4 regions of the Acetobacterium sp. K1/6 genome follow, and region 4 is predicted to be linked to each of the others. Evidence: riboswitches for the same ligand, from Rfam matches in the RefSeq annotation. Region 4 holds a riboswitch; each other region holds the start of a gene.
The links. A riboswitch is a leader RNA that binds a small molecule or an ion and turns the genes downstream of it on or off. The one in region 4 is predicted to bind cobalamin.

Region 1 (4,217 bases), on a different contig from region 4:
GATGGGGGTGGTTAAGAAGATTACGGATATTTTAGAGCGGGCCGGGCTAACTTTTGACAGTTTTACCCAAACGGAGGCCAATCCTTCAGTAGAAACCGTCGATAAGGCCACCAAGGTGTTTGTTGACAGTGGGGCAGACTGTATTATTGCTTTGGGTGGCGGTTCCCCCATGGATGTAGCTAAGGCGGTGGGGATACTGGCGAAGTTCGGTGGCTCCATTGGTGCCTATGAGGGGGCTGACAAGGTCCCCGGTGCGATTGTGCCGCTAATTGCCATTCCCACCACTGCTGGCACCGGTTCTGAGGTAACAGCTTTTGCGGTGATTACGGACCGTTCCCGGAATTATAAGCTGACGGTCTTTAGTTATGAACTGATTCCGGCCTATGCAGTACTGGACCCAACCTTAGTTATGACAACCCCGGAAAAAACGGCGGCAGCCTGCGGAATTGATGCTCTGGTTCATGCCATTGAGGCTTATCTATCGAAGGCCGCTTCACCTTTTTCTGATGCAATGGCTGAAAAAGCCTTGGAATTGATCGGTAATAATATCCGTTTGTTTGTGGCAGATCGAACCAATCCAGAAGCAGCAGCCAATATGCTTTATGGTAGCATGTTTGCCGGGATCGCCTTTGCCTGGGCGCGGCTGGGTAATGTCCATGCGATGGCCCATCCCCTGGGCGGTTATTTTGATGTCCCTCATGGGGTTGCCAATGCGATACTGCTGCCAACGGTGCTGGAATATAACGCCCTAGCCGATACCGGACGTTATCAAAAAATTTATGACGCGATTAAATGCGGTGAAGGATGGGAGGATTTTACGTCTCAGACTTTGGTCGATGAGATCCGTAGCTTAACTTGTGCACTGGGGATTCCCAAAACCCTGGGTGAGGTGGGCGTCACGGTCGATAAGATCCCTGCGATGGCTGTAGATGCCATGAAAAGTGGTAATATTCTGGTTAATCCCAGAAGTACAACCCTGGAACAGATTGAAGCGCTGTATCGACTGGCGTTATAGAGGAAGGACAACATGGAAGTAATTGAACAGAAAATAAAACTGGTGGTTGAGGAATCGGGTTGCCCGATATATTCGGCGGGGGATGAAGTCATTTTTGACGGACCCCAGCTGGATAAGGACAAGAGTGGAAATTTCTGCATGATGGCACTCAGTGCAGTGTTTCCCTTTGTCTATGCGGCTCGCAAAGGTGTGATTACCGATGCGCCGCTCCAATGCCCGGACTGTGGAGAAAAAGTGGTGTTTAGAATTAGAAAAGCCTGAAGAACTCAAAGTGTATAAAAAAAGATCAAAGGGATCAAGTATCTGTCCTTTTGATCTTTTTAGTTATTTTGCATCAGTAAGAATTGCATTCTAGTCCATTGATTTTCGCTTTTAAAGTCGTAATATAGCGTATTCCAATATCACTTAAGGTATGTTCCCTGCGCATAATATAACCTGCGTGTAAAATTTGATCACTTTCGCAAAACTCGATCGTCTGAATCTCATTTAGTTTTGAGTGCATCTTATCGCCATCGCTGTTAGTCAGATCCGGACCGATGCTAAAACAATCAGTGCCACGAACCAGGGCGATTTTTGTGCAACGGTCAATGACATGAATGTTTTTATCCAGGATTTCATTAAATAAAATTTCTTCAGAAAAATGAAGCAGATTGTCATCACCCTGATCATAGGTGACAAAAGGGTATGGTTTTAAGTCATCAAGGGTTAGCAATTCTTTCTTAGCGAGGGGATGTAGTTTTCTTATAAAAACATAGGATTTAATTTTTCCCAGAATATGAAAGGAGAGATTGCTGGTATCTAAAAGTTTTTGCATCGTATTCAGGTAATGATCATTAATGCACATAACGCCGATTTCGCTGCGACGGGTGGCCACGTCGTGGATGACCTCATGGGTTGGACATTCCCGAATGGCAATATCATAGCGATCCAAGCCGATTTCATCAACGATTTTGATAAAAGACATGGTCGAAAAGGGCAGTCGCTGGGTGGAGACAGAAAAGCGCATCGGGATCGATTTCTGATGCTGATAACGTCGTTCCAGATAGTCGGCTTGCTCAACGATATCTCTGGCATGGTTTAGATAATCTTGTCCTTCATAAGTTAATTCAATCCCACGGCTGTTTCGCTTGAACAGGAGAATTCCGAGACTCTGTTCGACTTCTTTGATTGCAGTGGATAAAGTGGATTGGGAAATATAGAGGGCCTTAGCCGCCGCCGAAATTGATTGATGCCTTGAAATTTCGATCATATATTTCATATTTTGTAGTGAAATCATTGGTTTCCTCCTTGTTTGTTTAGCCCTATACTATCAAAAATATTGATAGCTGGCAATTGGAAATTAGAAGAACCGCTGAATTGTTTGCTCCTCTTTCTTGTGATATAATACGACTTAATTGAATAACAAAGTGTAGTATGAAAATCGGTTAAAGTCCGATGCGGTACCGCCACTGTAAAAGTGAGCCGCTGTAAATTGATCAACACTGGAAAGAAATTTCTGGGAAGTTGTTACAGCAGGCGATGATCTTAAGCCAGGATGCTTCTATATTTTGTGATAACCAAGCCTAACGGATTATTGGGTGAGGGATTTATTTTTATAATAAACTCTTCTGTCTAATAATTCAGAAGAGTTTTTTTATTGGAGGAAAAATGAAGATAAAACTAAAACGGATCGCATTTTATGGCAAGGGAGGGATTGGTAAATCGACGATTGCCGCCAATGTATCGGCAGCGCTTTCAAAAGCTGGGAAAAAGGTTCTCCATATCGGCTGTGACCCGAAATCGGATTCGACCCGGATTCTGATGAAGCGACGGATTCCCACCGTCTTGAAAACACTCAAGGAAAAAGGAGATCAGCTGAATAAAGCAGATATTTTATATAAAGGAGTTTATGGCGTTACTTGCGTTGAAGCTGGCGGCCCGGAACCGGGGGTCGGTTGTGCCGGGATGGGCATTTCGGCGGTGATCGAGACCCTGGAAAAGCTGGAAGTCTTTGCGATGGACTGGGATCTGATTGTCTATGATGTGCTGGGTGATGTGGTCTGTGGTGGTTTTTCCATCCCCATGCGCAAGCAATGTGTTGATGCGGTTTATATTGTGACCTCATCAGAATTTATGTCGTTGTACGCTGCCAATAATATTTTAAAGGGCATCACGCACTACGAAACCCCGAAGCAAAAACTATTTGGCGGCTTTATTCATAATCGCTACTCGTCCCAAACCGATAAAGATGTGGTTGATCATTTTATCAAAATGACCGAAAGTCGTCTGATAGCCTCTATTGAACAAAACCAGGCGATCAAGCTGGCCGAGTATCAAAGAAATACCATGATTGAGGCCGATCCCCAGGCCCCTCTTTCACAGGTAATTAAGACCTTGGGGAAGGATCTGTTTTGCGAAGTTCCTGCCAGTGACTCTCGTTCCCTTGATGATGACGCAATGGAAGCCCTCTTTGATTTTGTTTCCGCAAAGAACCAGGAAATCAGCAGATGAGTAGCATCACCATTGAAACGTCGGTCTATAATTTAGGTGATATGGAAATGGCAAAACGAATTTTTGCGATACCGGACACCTTAGTCGTGGCCGTCGGACCGCCAACTTGTATCCGTATTTTATATTTTAGGGCTTTGGAATGTGGGCAGTTGTCCAAGCTCAAACTCGTTCCCATTCGTGCATTGGATTATACCTTTGGGGATTATCTGGAAAAAATTAAAGGCGTTGTTGAAGCGGCGTTACGAAAAGCCTGCTATCAGGGTATTATTCTTTATGTTTCATGTCCCGATTTGCTCAGCCAAACCGATTTTGATACGATGATCGAGGGACTTGATAATCCCCATCAGATACCTGTCGAGATTTTCAAGCGTGGTCCCATGGAGAAACGAAAAACCAGTCCATCCCAACGTTTGGATAAGATTGCAGCAAAAATTGCGGACTTTGTCAAGACCCGGCCACTGGTTTTATCAAAAAATGCAGCGGTTTGTGAATTACCGCCGCTGGCCGCAGATTATACGGGGGTACTTTCTTTATTCCCCGATGATGAGGCCGTTTGTCAGTTTTTAATGACGGGCTCCGGCTGTGCAAACTGTCCTAGTTCCATTGATAAACTGAATCACAATCCGTTTATTTTTTCCCGATTTAATGACTTGCAGGCGGTTAATGGCTGCACAAATGAGATCGGTGAAGCCATTACAAAGCGCTTTCAAAT
Region 2 (4,217 bases), on a different contig from region 4:
TTCGATACGCAGATGATATCCTCATCTTTGCAAAAGACAAACAGACAGCCGGCAATTACAAAGCCTACGCAACTAAAGTTCTGGAAGAAGAATTGAAACTGAAGGTAAATGAGACGAAAACCAGGCTGACCAGTGTGAGAGAAGGCGTGACATTCCTGGGGTTCGTGATTTATGCGAAATATCTGGTGATCAATCCCAAACGGATCAAACGTTTTAAGGGCAAAATCAGAAACATAACCAGAAGAAATGCCGGAAGGCCACTTGAAAAAGTGATTAAAGAGCTTAATCCAGTGCTCCGGGGATGGTTGAATTATTATCGGATCGCCAACATAAAATCATTGATTACAGAGATGATGTCATGGATTCGGCGCAGGTTGCGAATGATAAAGATGAAGCAATGGAAAACATATAAAGCCATGCATAAGGAAATGAGAAAACAGGGGATCAAAGGTAGTGGTGAAAAGATGGCGGTGACGAAATGGAAGAATTCAAATGTCCATATCATCCACATGCTACTCCCGAATCAGTACTTTGAAGACTTGGGACTCATCGATTTAGGTCAATATAAAGTTGGATTACTGTCGAATTATTATTAATTCGATGAGAGATTTCAGGAGCCGTGTACGGCAAACGTAAGCACGGTTCTGTGAGAGCAAAGAAATCCGGACTAATTATCCGGATTTCTAGCTACTCGATATTTGCAAATATTTTGTTATCTGAAATAACCAATAATGGTCAGCTTATCCTTAAAGATGGCAGCCAGTCCGGATAGGGCTGAGGGCTTGATGCTGGCAATTACGGTGGTTGCCGGGCCGGAAGAATCCACTACATTCAGATCATTAGGTAATTGTTCAAATTGGAGCTGGTAAATATTGGCAAGCGTGTTGGCTTCGTATAAAATCCCTTTGGAACCGCAGGGAACGATCTCATTTACGGCAGGGTTCTTAACTAAGGTCTTGAGATCCTGATAATTGGCGATTTCCGGATCGCCATCGAGAATAAGGGCACTGACATATTTGGGTTTACCGATGCAGATCACCACATCTGCAGATACTGAGGGAGTGATTCGCAACCGATTGGCCATTCCGAGTACAAAAATGCCAAAACCGGTCATGCTGGTTTTGAAATTTTCTTCGGTCGAACCATTAATGGGCAGATCTCCGATACCGGCTCGTTCCAATTCTTCCCGAATACCTTTAATCAGAGCTTCGCCGGTGGGGTGCATTTCTCCGACGATGGTGTTGGAAAGACCGATGATCTGGGCGCCACAGGCCAGCAGTTCAAAAAGACATACCCGGGCAGCAAAAACAGAAATGTACTTGGTGGCAACACACAGTTCATCCCCGGGCTTTTCCCCGACGCCACCGCTACTGTCGCAGGCAGTGACCAGGAGGGAATCAGGAAGCTCAATGACGGATAGGTCACGATATTGATAAGTTTTCATACGGTCCTCCATTCGGGGGTTTTTATAATAACGTAAGTGCCATGTATTTTGTGAGTTACTTCGTCATTTAAGAATCAGGTTCTAGCGGAGCTTAAGTTTATGCCTGAGCCGAAGTTGCCGAAGATACCTGATTTTTAACCGATAGGGGTAATGCTTTAAAGACAAGGGCCGCAATCAGGGCATTGATTCCACCCACCAGAGCCAGGGGAAACATCATTGCAATTACTCCGGGCCAGGTTAACATGGGGATTAAAAGCGGCGAACAGAGTAAAAGTAGGATCGGGCCGTTGCAGATAGCGGCAACGATAACGTTGACGATCAGGGCGACGATTTCATTTGCGGCCTTTTTAACAAAAACATAAGTATACCAGGTGGCCACCATGATCAGCCCCATCCCCAGACCAATAGCAAGGTGAACGGGTAGGGTCATTGGGAATCCTGAGGTAAGCGCGGTTAAAAGATGACCGATAATAGCAATAATTGCGCCAGCCAGAGGTCCCATCAACAGGGTGCCCAAAAAGGCCGGCAGTGAATCGAAGGCAATCGTGCCAAAAACTTTTAACTGGGCTCCTACAAAAGAGAGGGCAATTAAAAGCGCCATAAAAACGAGTTGTCGCGTGTTGATTTTCATGTGATACTCCTTAATTTTATTATAAAGCATTTCTATGGCGATGAAAAGAAAATTTGGATAGGTCGATTTAATTAAATAAAAAAGTTCACATCTAATTTAGATGTGAACTTTACCGTCGTCCAAATGGAATCATTTCTGGCAGGTCTCCTGAGTCAGCTTCATCGCAGTTTGTCCCTTCCCGTGAGGTGGTCATGACTTGTGCTCGACTTTACAGTGGTGGGTCCCTACAGGATTTTAACCTGTTTCCCTATTCTCCTTTTTCAAGGCACCAAAAAAGCTTTATTTACTTGAGCAAATAATAGCACATCAGAGATCAATTTGTCAAATTGAAATTGTAAATAATTAAGGGAAAGAAAAAGTAAAGTAATCGTTAAAAGATGATCGCGTCGAGGGTAAATTCTAGCTTAAATCAACCGCGAAAAAAAAGCGGCGATAAAAAAATCGCGGCCAAATATTGCTGCTATAATTCATTGTATTGAATCCTTGGAGTATGGTACAATGCTTTACAAAATGACTAATACTAAGAGGTATAAAAATTGATTCTAATGATCGACAACTATGATTCTTTCACCTATAATTTGGTTCAGTATCTGGAAAAACTGAATGCAACGGTGATTGTAAAGAGAAATGATAAGATTACCCTGGACGAGATTGCCGCGATGGCACCGTCGATGATTGTCTTATCACCGGGGCCATGCACCCCCAACGAATCCGGGATCTGTCTGGATGTGGTGCACCGTTTTAAGGGTGAAATTCCGATCCTGGGTATTTGTCTGGGCCACCAGATCATCGGTCAGGCCTTTGGCTGTAAGATTAAAAAAGCTCTGGAACCGGTTCATGGCAAAGTCCATGCCATCTCCCATGACAATGCCGGCGTGTTTGATGGTCTTAATAATCCCCTGAAGGTGACGCGCTACCATTCTTTGGTGGTTGAAAATCAGGAAATACCGGATTTTTTTGAGATCACCGCCCGAACTGATCAAAATGAGATCATGGGTATGCGACATAAAGACTACCACATCGAAGGGGTTCAGTTTCATCCTGAAGCGATTCTTACCGAAATGGGGATGGAATTATTGGATAACTTTTATCAATCGACAAAAGAAAATGGTGTGCGATGTTAATACAAGAAATAAAAACCGACTTAAGCAGTTTTGAGTGCTATCTTTTGTTTAAAGATGAGCCCTATAGTTTCTTTTTAGACAGCGGCAGAGACCCGGACAGTCTGGGACGCTATTCATTTATCGGTGGGAACCCGTTTCTGGTCTTTAAAAGCAAAGCGGACGCCATTACCGTTAAAACCAAAACAGCGACGAAAACGCTTACGGGAGATCCTTTTGATGAACTGCAAAAGCTTTTAAAACAGTATAAAATGGATTATCCATCCCCGTTTCCTTTTTTAGGTGGGGCAGTGGGTTATTTTGGCTATGATCTCTGTCATCATCTGGAAGCATTTCCCCGCAGTGCCGTGGATGATGTGGGTATCCCCGATTGTTATATGGGTTTTTATGATGGGATAGTGATTATTGATCATAAAGAAGGTAAGACCTATGTGGCCGCCCTGGGAATCGAAGAAAATGAAGCGGATATCATCAGCCGGTTAGCCGCAAAATTTGTCGGCGATCCCAAAATTGCCATTCGTACAGACTTTAAAATTAATAAGAATGTTGAATTTCGGGGTAATTTCACCAAGCCGGAGTATATGAAGGCACTGGATGCAGTTCACGAATACATTTTAGCGGGAGATATTTACCAGACCAATCTGACTCAGCGCTTTAACGCTGATTTACAGCTTAGCCCACTGGAATTATACAGCGAACTCAGAAAAATTAACCCGGCTCCCTTTGCCAGTTACATTGATTTTGGAGAAGGACAGATTGTTTCCAGTTCCCCGGAGCGTTTTATTCTGGTTCAGGGTCGAAACATTGAAACCCGACCGATTAAAGGGACGATGCCCCGGGGCAAAACCGCTGCGGAAGATGCCGCTAATCGGGAGACTCTGGTTAACAGCGAAAAGGATAAAGCCGAACTGCTAATGATTGTCGATCTGGAGCGCAATGATCTGGGGAAAATTGCTAAAACCGGCACCGTTAAGGTTCCGGAATTGTTTAAGTTAGAAACTTATCAGACCGTTTTTCATCT
Region 3 (4,217 bases), on a different contig from region 4:
GCCATGGCGTAACCTTGGTTATGCTTTGAAATCAATTTTTGTAAAAACCGAGAAAACGAAGAAGAAAAAACGTGGGGATATTTCCCCTTTTCAATCGTTAATGACATCTTTGGCCGCCACCATCGGTACAGGAAATATCGTCGGTGTGGCAACGGCCATGGTACTGGGAGGTCCTGGTGCCCTGGTATGGATGTGGATCAGTGCCCTGTTTGGTCTTTCCACCAAATATGGTGAAAGTGTACTGGCCATAAAATATCGGGAAACCAACGAACAGGGCGAAATGTCCGGAGGGCCCATGTATGCCATGAAAAATGGCATTAAAATTAAATGGCTGGGATCCACAATGGCCGTTTTATTTTCAGTCTTTGCAGTGGCCGCTTCTTTTGGTATCGGCAACATGACCCAGGCCAACTCCATCTCAAATGCGGTTTATGGAACCTTTGGGGTGCCAACCTGGATTACCGGACTCATCATTACAGGTCTGGCGATCACTGTGCTTCTTGGCGGGATTAAAAGTATCGGAAAGGTTTGCGGCATAATTGTACCGTTTATGGCTGTTTTGTATTTTATCGCCGCATTAACCGTCATTATCATTAATTATGAAAATGTCCCAGCCGGCATAGCTGAAATCTTTACGATGGCTTTTTCTCCCACTGCCATTGCCGGTGGTGTCGGTGGAACGATTATTGCCAGTATGTTAACCGCGATGCGTTGGGGCGTTGCCCGGGGGGTTTTTTCCAATGAGGCGGGCCTGGGCTCCGCACCCATCGCCGCAGCGGCTGCAGTAACCGACTATCCTTCACGACAGGGCTATATCAATATGACCGGCACCTTTTTTGATACCCTGGTAACCTGCAGTATTACCGGCATAGTCATTGCCTCTTCCGGTGCATTAGGCAGTGTGGATGCCTCTGGAAATTTGGTAACCGGTGTGAATCTCACTATTATGGCATTTCAATCTGCATTAGGACCTGCCGGAGGATGGATTATAACCATTGGTATTATGCTATTTGCTTTTTCAACTATTTTGGGTTGGGAATATTATGGCGAAAAATCCCTGGAATATCTTATCAGAGCGCCCATAGCAACTAAGATCTATCGATTTGTTTACTGTCTGGTTACCTTTATCGGTTCAACCATTGCTTTGGAAATCGTCTGGGATACCATGAACGGCCTCATGGCCATTCCAAATCTCATTTGCCTGTTGCTTTTGAGTAATGTTATTGCCAAAGAGTGCTTTGATTATCAAGATCGCATCATCACACCAGCAAGACTGGCACGCAAAGCTTTGAAAAATAAATAAACTAAAGTAAAGAAAACGGGTGTTGGTCTGACTGATGATTTAAAAACCATTGATACCATCGATTCAGAAGCCATCGTGCTGGTGGATCCTGATGAAACCGATGTGACTTCCATCGCCGGTCTGTCATTAGTCGAGCTGGGTTTAAGAACGGAACTTTTCAAGTTATAAAAAATCCGACAAAAAAATCCGTGACAAAATTACTATTTTTTGATATAGTACAAGAGACTTAAAAAAAGAATAAGAATTTAATAAGATAAACAGGTGTCGGCTGTAATCCATGTATTATAAGCCGGTGAAAAGGGAAGAGGGGTGAAAATCCCCCGCGGTCCCGCCGCTGTAAGAGAAGAGTTCCTCCAGGAATGCCACCACTTAGTTGGGAAGGCAGGAGGTAATGCTGACGCTCAAGCCAGAAGACCTGCCTGTTTGTGTATCTCAAACTCTACGAGAGATGGAGGAGGTTTATTTTTGTACGCATTTTTGCGACCTCATTGTCTTGTTTAGAGATAATGAGGTTTTTTGGTGCAAAAAAGTAAGAAATAGGATGGAGAATTAATGTCAAAAGTACTCGTAATAGCCGGGACAACCGACGCAAAGACAGTGATTGAAAGACTACTAGAAAAAAAACAGGATACGGCAGTGACGGTTACTTCGCGATTGGGAGCTGGTATGTTGGATGAGTTTAATAATCTGGATATTTATCAGGGTAAACTGAACAAAGATTACATTACCCAGTTGATTAGAAAGCTTAAACCGGCCTGTTTAATTGACGCCTCCAATCCATTTTCAACAGAAATAACAAGAAACGCCATCAATGTCTGCAAATTCGAAGCCCTGCCCTATCTTCGTTATGAACGGGAGCGGATCAGATATGAGGATGACCCGGACATTACCATCGTTAAGAACTACGGAGAAGCCTGTGATGTTCTGGAAAACTGCGAAGGCAATATTTTACTTACGCTTGGGAGTAATAAGATTGAAACATTCAAAAGGATTCCCGACTTCTCGAAAAGGATTTATCTGCGCGTGCTTCCAGACTGGAAAGTTTTAAGTAAATGCGAAAGTCTGGGATTTAACCCCAGAAATATCATTGCCATTAAGGGCCCCTATAATGAAGCGTTAAATATTGAATTATTTAAATATTGTAAGGCGTCGGTCCTGGTAACCAAGGAAAGTGGCAACATGGGTGGCGTAGTGGACAAAATCAAAGCCGCTAAAAAACTGGGGATGAAAATTATTCTGGTCGACCGGATTGAAGAAAACTGCAGCAATAAATTCTCTTCAATTGAAGAGTTGATGAAAGGTGTGGGAAAAATTTGCCATGGTCAGTTGAATCAGTAAGCGTCAAGACAAGCAAACAATAGAAGGGTAGGCTTCATGTGGAAAAAAGTTTAGATAAATGGATCAGTGTTGTAAAAACCGGTGAAAAACCGGAGCATGAAACAATGCATCATCAGAAGCGACACCATCATCAAATTGGACATAAACATGGCGAAGGATCGGCCATTGATTTTTATGCCTATGCCTCAAAAATAAGACAGTGGAACCCGACCTTTAAAGTGGTTTTTTCCTTTACCACCCTGCTTCTTTGCATTGGGCTAAATAATCCCTTTGTGTCTCTGGCCGTAATCGCCAGCATGGCCTATTTGACGGTGTTAAAAGGCGGACTGCCGCTGGGAGCGTATATTTCGGTACTGATGATACCGATTACCTTTATTCTTCTGGGAACCATTGCCATTGGGGTTGATTTTTCAAGCCAGCCGATCGGGCAGTTTAATCTTTTTCTTGGTTTTGGCTATCTCTTTACCTCAGTTGCCAAGCTCCAGGAAATGGCCTTTCTGATTCTGAAAGTCTTTGGTGCCATTAGCGCCATGATTATGATGACCTTGTCCACACCTTCTTCAGAAATCATCGGGGTGCTCCGAAAGGCCCATGTGCCCAAGCTGATTATTGAGCTAATGAACCTGATTTATCGGTATATTTTTATTATGCTGGATGTTTTTAATAACATACGAAATTCTGCCGATTCCCGCCAGGGCTATAGTGATTTTAAGACTGCCTGCTATACCTTTGGCAGTGTCGCCAGCAATATGCTGGTGGTTTCACTTAAAAAGGCCAATGCTTATTATACCGCCATGGAAGCCAGAGGCTATGACGGCGATTTGGTTTTTCTGGAAGAAGAAAAGAAGCTTCAGGTGAGTCACCTGATAATTGGGGCTGCCTTCATGATTTTTCTGATTCTGCTTGGGATTTTTACGCACTAGAAAGGATTGATGGCATTAATTATGAGTGAACCAATACTAAAGGTCAGCGAGCTTTATTACAGTTATGGAAACGGAAACCCGGCGCTGGATGGGGTCAGTGTGAATATTTTTAAGGGCGAAAAGATTGCGGTGATCGGATCGAACGGGTCTGGTAAGTCGACCTTTTTTCTTAATGCCAATGGGGTACTTAAAGCCGATCACGGCGAAATCAGCTATCAGGGCACAATTATTAATAAAAAGAATATAAAAGATTTGCGCAAGAATATCGGGATTGTTTTTCAGGACGCCGACAATCAGATCATTGCCTCCACCGTCATGGCCGAGGTTGGTTTTGGCCCGATGAATTTAAAACTGCCTCGAGAAGAGGTAATCAGCCGGGTCGATGAGGCCCTAACCTACATGAACATCCTCGATTTTAAAGATCGTCCGCCTCATTATTTAAGTGGCGGCGAAAAAAAGCGGGTGACGATTGCTGATATTATCGCGATGAAATCAGAGGTCATTATCTTTGATGAACCAACCGCGGCCCTGGATCCCCTCAATGCCCAGATGTTAGAAGAGGTGCTACTAAAGCTCGGAGAAGAAGGCAAAACGATGCTGATCTCCACGCACGATGTGGATTTTGCCTATCGTTGGGCAGAGCGGGCGATAGT
Region 4 (4,217 bases):
ACAATCCCCCGCATCGTTTTATCCGTGATGCTATTCTCTTTCACAGCACATAACACCCCGGCTGCCACCGAGATAATAACGATGATCAACAGCGAAACACTGGCCAGATAAAGAGTCGGCGGCAATGCCTTGGCGATTTCTTCACCGACTGGTTTGTTATTGGCATAGCTGTTACCAAAATCACCCTGAAGGGCATTGCTAAGCCAAGTCAGATAGCGGGTCATAAAAGGGTCATCGAGTCCTAATTGCTCCCGCATCTGGGCAATATTCTCTGCGGTCGGGGTGACCTCATTGACCCGAATGGCGACTTCGGCCGGATCACTGGGGCTTAAATTAATTAATATAAAGGCAAAAAAGGAGATTCCGATTAAAATCGGAATCATCCACAGGAGCCTTTTGACAATGTAATGCTTCATGGTCTTACTCCCCTTTATTTTTCCAGTTTGTTATTCATAACTACTTGGAAAAGTACATTTTTTCAAATGGTATTTCATATTGAGAATCGTTAAAGGTTACCCCATTTAAACCATCGATGGCCACCGCTTTGGTTTTTGAGTAAGAAATCGGTATATACACATACTGGTCATTAATATAGGTTAGCACCTCTTTGTACATCTCGGCCCGTTTGGTGTCGTCAGCTTCAATCATGATCTTGGTAATGGTTTCATCCAGCCACTGTTTCTTTTCCAGTCCAACCTGAGCCTGATAATCGCCATGGGCGGGAATTCGCCACGATGAAACATAAGATTGGGGATCGTAGGGGGTTCCCCATGACAAAGAATATTGAAGATCAAAGTCGCCGGTTTTCTGACGATCCAGGAAGGCCTGTTTTTCTTCTCCAAGAATATTCATCTTGATGCCAACGGCGGCCAGATCGGCTTGAATCGAGGCGGCAATAGTACCTTCCTGGGCATTTTTGGAATTATAGGAAAGGGTGATTTCACATTTTTGGCCATCTTTTTCGCGAACCCCATCAGTTCCCAGCTTCCAGCCGGCTTCATCTAATAATTGTTTAGCCTTTTCCTGATTATAAGAAATCGTTTTTAAATCAATGTTACAATAGGGGACCTCTTTTGATAACAGCGTATCCGCCTGATCTTCAGATCCGTTTAAAATTCCCTGAATGATATTTTCCTTATTGACCGCATATTCAATCGCTTCCCGAACTTTAATATCTTTGGTAATCGGTGAATTACTATTGATGAGAATCGCTCTGGACGCTATCGGTTCACTGATATAGGTTTTGTAGGCGCCTTCATCTTCCAGTTTTTTATACGAATCCAGATCAACCTGATCACCATCTGCTCCGAAGAGTAAATCTACTTCGCCGTTCTGAAGGGCTAATAAAATTGTCTGAGGATCTGGCATGACCTTCCAGTTAACGGTTTTTATCTTCGTTTTTTCGCCCCAATAATTTTCATTCTGGGTAAAGGTAGCGTACTGGTTATCAACATGCTCGGATAAAACCCAGGGACCGGTGCCAATATAACCACTCACGCCTTCTTCGGTGGTGCCATTAACAAAACAATTGGGTGAAATGAATCGGAACGGCCGGGTCAGACCCAACTCCACCAGGGTGGGGTAATAGGGTTGCTTTAATACCAATTTGTAAGTGTGCTCATCGACTACCACATTTTCCTTGATCTCATTGACCATATCCAGCCAGGCATGCCGTTCCAGATTTCCGACGATGGCATCCATATTCAGTTTGACTGCCTCGGCATTAAAGGCCGCACCATCCGTAAAGGTAACTCCTTTTCGCAAATGGAAGGTATATTCCAGTCCATCCGCAGAAATTTCCCAACTTTCCGCCAGTGCCGGCTTCACTTCGCCGTCTTCATTTTTCGTGAGACCTTCAAAAACCATGTTTTGAGCTGACATCTCACCCGAATACAGATGCGGGTTAATGTCCCGGATATCCTTGGTACAGGCATAATTTAATGCTTCTTTAGTGGAAACATCAGAGTTTGCCGAGGTGCTGCTACATCCTGCAAAAATACCGGTACACAGCACCGCGGCGACAAGTACCGCTAAACCTTTTTTTAACTTCATTTTCTTTTCTCCTCTAAACTACTTGTTTTATTTGATCAACTTCCAGTTTCATGCCATTGTCTTTTGTAGCAAAGAACCTGAGCTTTATCACAACATTAAAGATTTGTATTTTTGAGGAATTTTTTCCATAAAAAAACCCCACCATCTCAGAAAAGATAGTGAGGTTGCAAAAAAAGCCTGCTAAAAAAAACACCTCCTCTATCACACGTAGAGATTGAGTAATTAAAGCAGGCAGGTCTTCTGGCTAAAGCGTCAACATTACCTCCTGCCTTCCCATATCATGGTGGCATTCCTGGAGGAACTCTTCTCATACAGCGGCGGGACCGCGTGGGATTTTCACCCATCTTCCCTTTTCACCGACCTGTAATACATTGGATTACTGCCGGCACCTGTTTTATTAATATTCAATTTAATTATAAGCCGGTGTTTTAATAAAAAATAATCAAAACACTAAAAAACAGAAACAATCACTTGTCTTTCATTGTTTCTGTTTGTCATTTTAACACGTTTAATCTGCTTTCGCAATCTTTTTAAACCGATATGATATTCTTTTTAAGAATACCTTTATATGCCAGAGAAGTTTACCTATAAGATTGACTCAATGAGTTTTTTAGTATAATCCTGTTGAGGATTTATGATAATCTCATCCGGCGTTCCTTCTTCCACCACATGACCATGATGCATCACCAGAACCCGATCACAGACTTCCTGGACCAGGGCCAGGTCATGACAGATCATGAGTTGTGACATTCCCAACTCTTTTTTTAATTGCGTCAGCAGTTTCATAATTTGGGCTTGAACCGTCACATCAAGGGCGCTGGTTGCTTCGTCACAGATCAGTAGTTGGGGTTTGATGGCAATGGCTCTGGCAATGGAAGCCCGCTGACATTCCCCGCCACTGACCTGATGGGGATAGCGGTCGGCAAATTCAGGGCCTAATTCACAGATGTTGAGATATTTAATGGCTCTCACCCGGGCTTCCTCACGACTGATCCCTTGATTGATCATACTCTCCATGATGCCATCTCCCAGTTTAATCCGGGGATTAAAAGAATCCACTGGCATCTGAAAAACCATTTGAATGTCCCGATAGACCTCCCGCTGGGCTTTCCCGCTCAGACCAATAATGTCTTTTCCACCCAGTCGAATTTCGCCTTTATCAGCCGCTTCCAGACCGGTAATCATTTTTGCCACGGTGCTTTTCCCGCTACCGCTTTCCCCAACCAGAGCCAGACATTCCCCTTTGCAAAGATGAAAGCTGACATCATCAACTGCATGAATGCTTATTTTTCCCTTATGATAGGTTTTACTTAAGTTGCTAACTGCTAAAAGCTCACTCATCTTTCACCTTCTCCGAATTCTTGGGACGGCCTGAATCAACGCTCTGGTGTATGCCTCCTGGGGATCATCGATGACATCCCGGGTATCTCCATACTCCACCAGACGACCTTGACACATCACCGCTACCTTATCGGCCATGTAAGAAACCACCCCAATATTATGCGTGACAATGGCAATTCCGGTTCCAAATTCATCCCGTAGCGCCATCATCTCTTTGACAACCTGAGCCTGAACCGTCACATCCAGAGCCGAGGTGGGCTCATCGGCAAAGAGCAGATCGGGCTCCAGAATCATCGCCATCACAATCCCCACCCGCTGATTCATACCGCCCGATAACTCAAAGGGATAACTGTTTAAAATACGCTCACTATCTTTGAGATTAATCTTGTTAAACAGGGTATCCGCCCGCCTCCTCACCTCTTGACGGTCCTTAAAACCATGTTGTTCCATGGTTTCATAAAGCTGCTCACCGATCGTTCTTATCGGGCACAAGGCACTGCCGCAGTTTTGAAAAATCATGCCCATTTCCGGTCCCCGCATGGTTCTGAGCGCTTCAGCATCGAGGTCAATCACGTTCTGGCCTTTGTAAAAAATGTCGCCACGATTAACCCGGCCGGCGCAGTCCAATAAGCCCATCGTCGCCCTGATCAGGGTGCTTTTTCCGCTTCCCGATTCGCCCACTATCCCCAGAATCTCGCCCTGCTTCATCTTCAGGTTAACACCGGTGACCATCGGCTGTCCGTCATAGGAAATTTCTACATTTTGAAGTTCTAATAATGGTTGCTGCATCGTTTTATCCTTTTGATCGGAATTTTTTTCTCGGA

Region 1: it holds a riboswitch for cobalamin, as region 4 does, so the genes downstream of both, U2P91_RS12640 (nitrogenase iron protein NifH) here and nikA (nickel ABC transporter substrate-binding protein) in region 4, are expected to answer to the same signal.
Region 2: it holds a riboswitch for cobalamin, as region 4 does, so the genes downstream of both, U2P91_RS04100 (ECF transporter S component) here and nikA (nickel ABC transporter substrate-binding protein) in region 4, are expected to answer to the same signal.
Region 3: it holds a riboswitch for cobalamin, as region 4 does, so the genes downstream of both, cobK (precorrin-6A reductase) here and nikA (nickel ABC transporter substrate-binding protein) in region 4, are expected to answer to the same signal.

The regions. Positions count from the first base shown of each region.
Region 1 covers NZ_JAXQGA010000014.1:48,218-52,434, reverse strand. Annotated here, with positions in the region: gene U2P91_RS12655 (iron-containing alcohol dehydrogenase) at 1-1,015, shown strand, start outside; gene U2P91_RS12650 (TIGR04076 family protein) at 1,028-1,276, shown strand; gene U2P91_RS12645 (LysR family transcriptional regulator) at 1,350-2,291, opposite strand; cobalamin riboswitch at 2,394-2,574, shown strand; gene U2P91_RS12640 (nitrogenase iron protein NifH) at 2,663-3,505, shown strand; gene U2P91_RS12635 (nitrogenase component 1) at 3,502-4,217, shown strand, end outside.
Region 2 covers NZ_JAXQGA010000003.1:220,856-225,072, forward strand. Annotated here, with positions in the region: gene ltrA (group II intron reverse transcriptase/maturase) at 1-596, shown strand, start outside; gene U2P91_RS04095 (alpha-ribazole-5-phosphate synthase) at 713-1,444, opposite strand; gene U2P91_RS04100 (ECF transporter S component) at 1,542-2,075, opposite strand; cobalamin riboswitch at 2,195-2,363, opposite strand; gene U2P91_RS04105 (anthranilate synthase component II) at 2,612-3,199, shown strand; gene pabB (aminodeoxychorismate synthase component I) at 3,193-4,217, shown strand, end outside.
Region 3 covers NZ_JAXQGA010000023.1:27,956-32,172, forward strand. Annotated here, with positions in the region: gene U2P91_RS15600 (alanine/glycine:cation symporter family protein) at 1-1,303, shown strand, start outside; cobalamin riboswitch at 1,546-1,741, shown strand; gene cobK (precorrin-6A reductase) at 1,856-2,641, shown strand; gene cbiQ (cobalt ECF transporter T component CbiQ) at 2,746-3,564, shown strand; gene U2P91_RS15615 (energy-coupling factor ABC transporter ATP-binding protein) at 3,586-4,217, shown strand, end outside.
Region 4 covers NZ_JAXQGA010000010.1:45,673-49,889, forward strand. Annotated here, with positions in the region: gene opp1B (nickel/cobalt ABC transporter permease) at 1-416, opposite strand, end outside; gene nikA (nickel ABC transporter substrate-binding protein) at 457-2,052, opposite strand; cobalamin riboswitch at 2,265-2,460, opposite strand; gene U2P91_RS10510 (ABC transporter ATP-binding protein) at 2,638-3,393, opposite strand; gene U2P91_RS10515 (ABC transporter ATP-binding protein) at 3,397-4,182, opposite strand.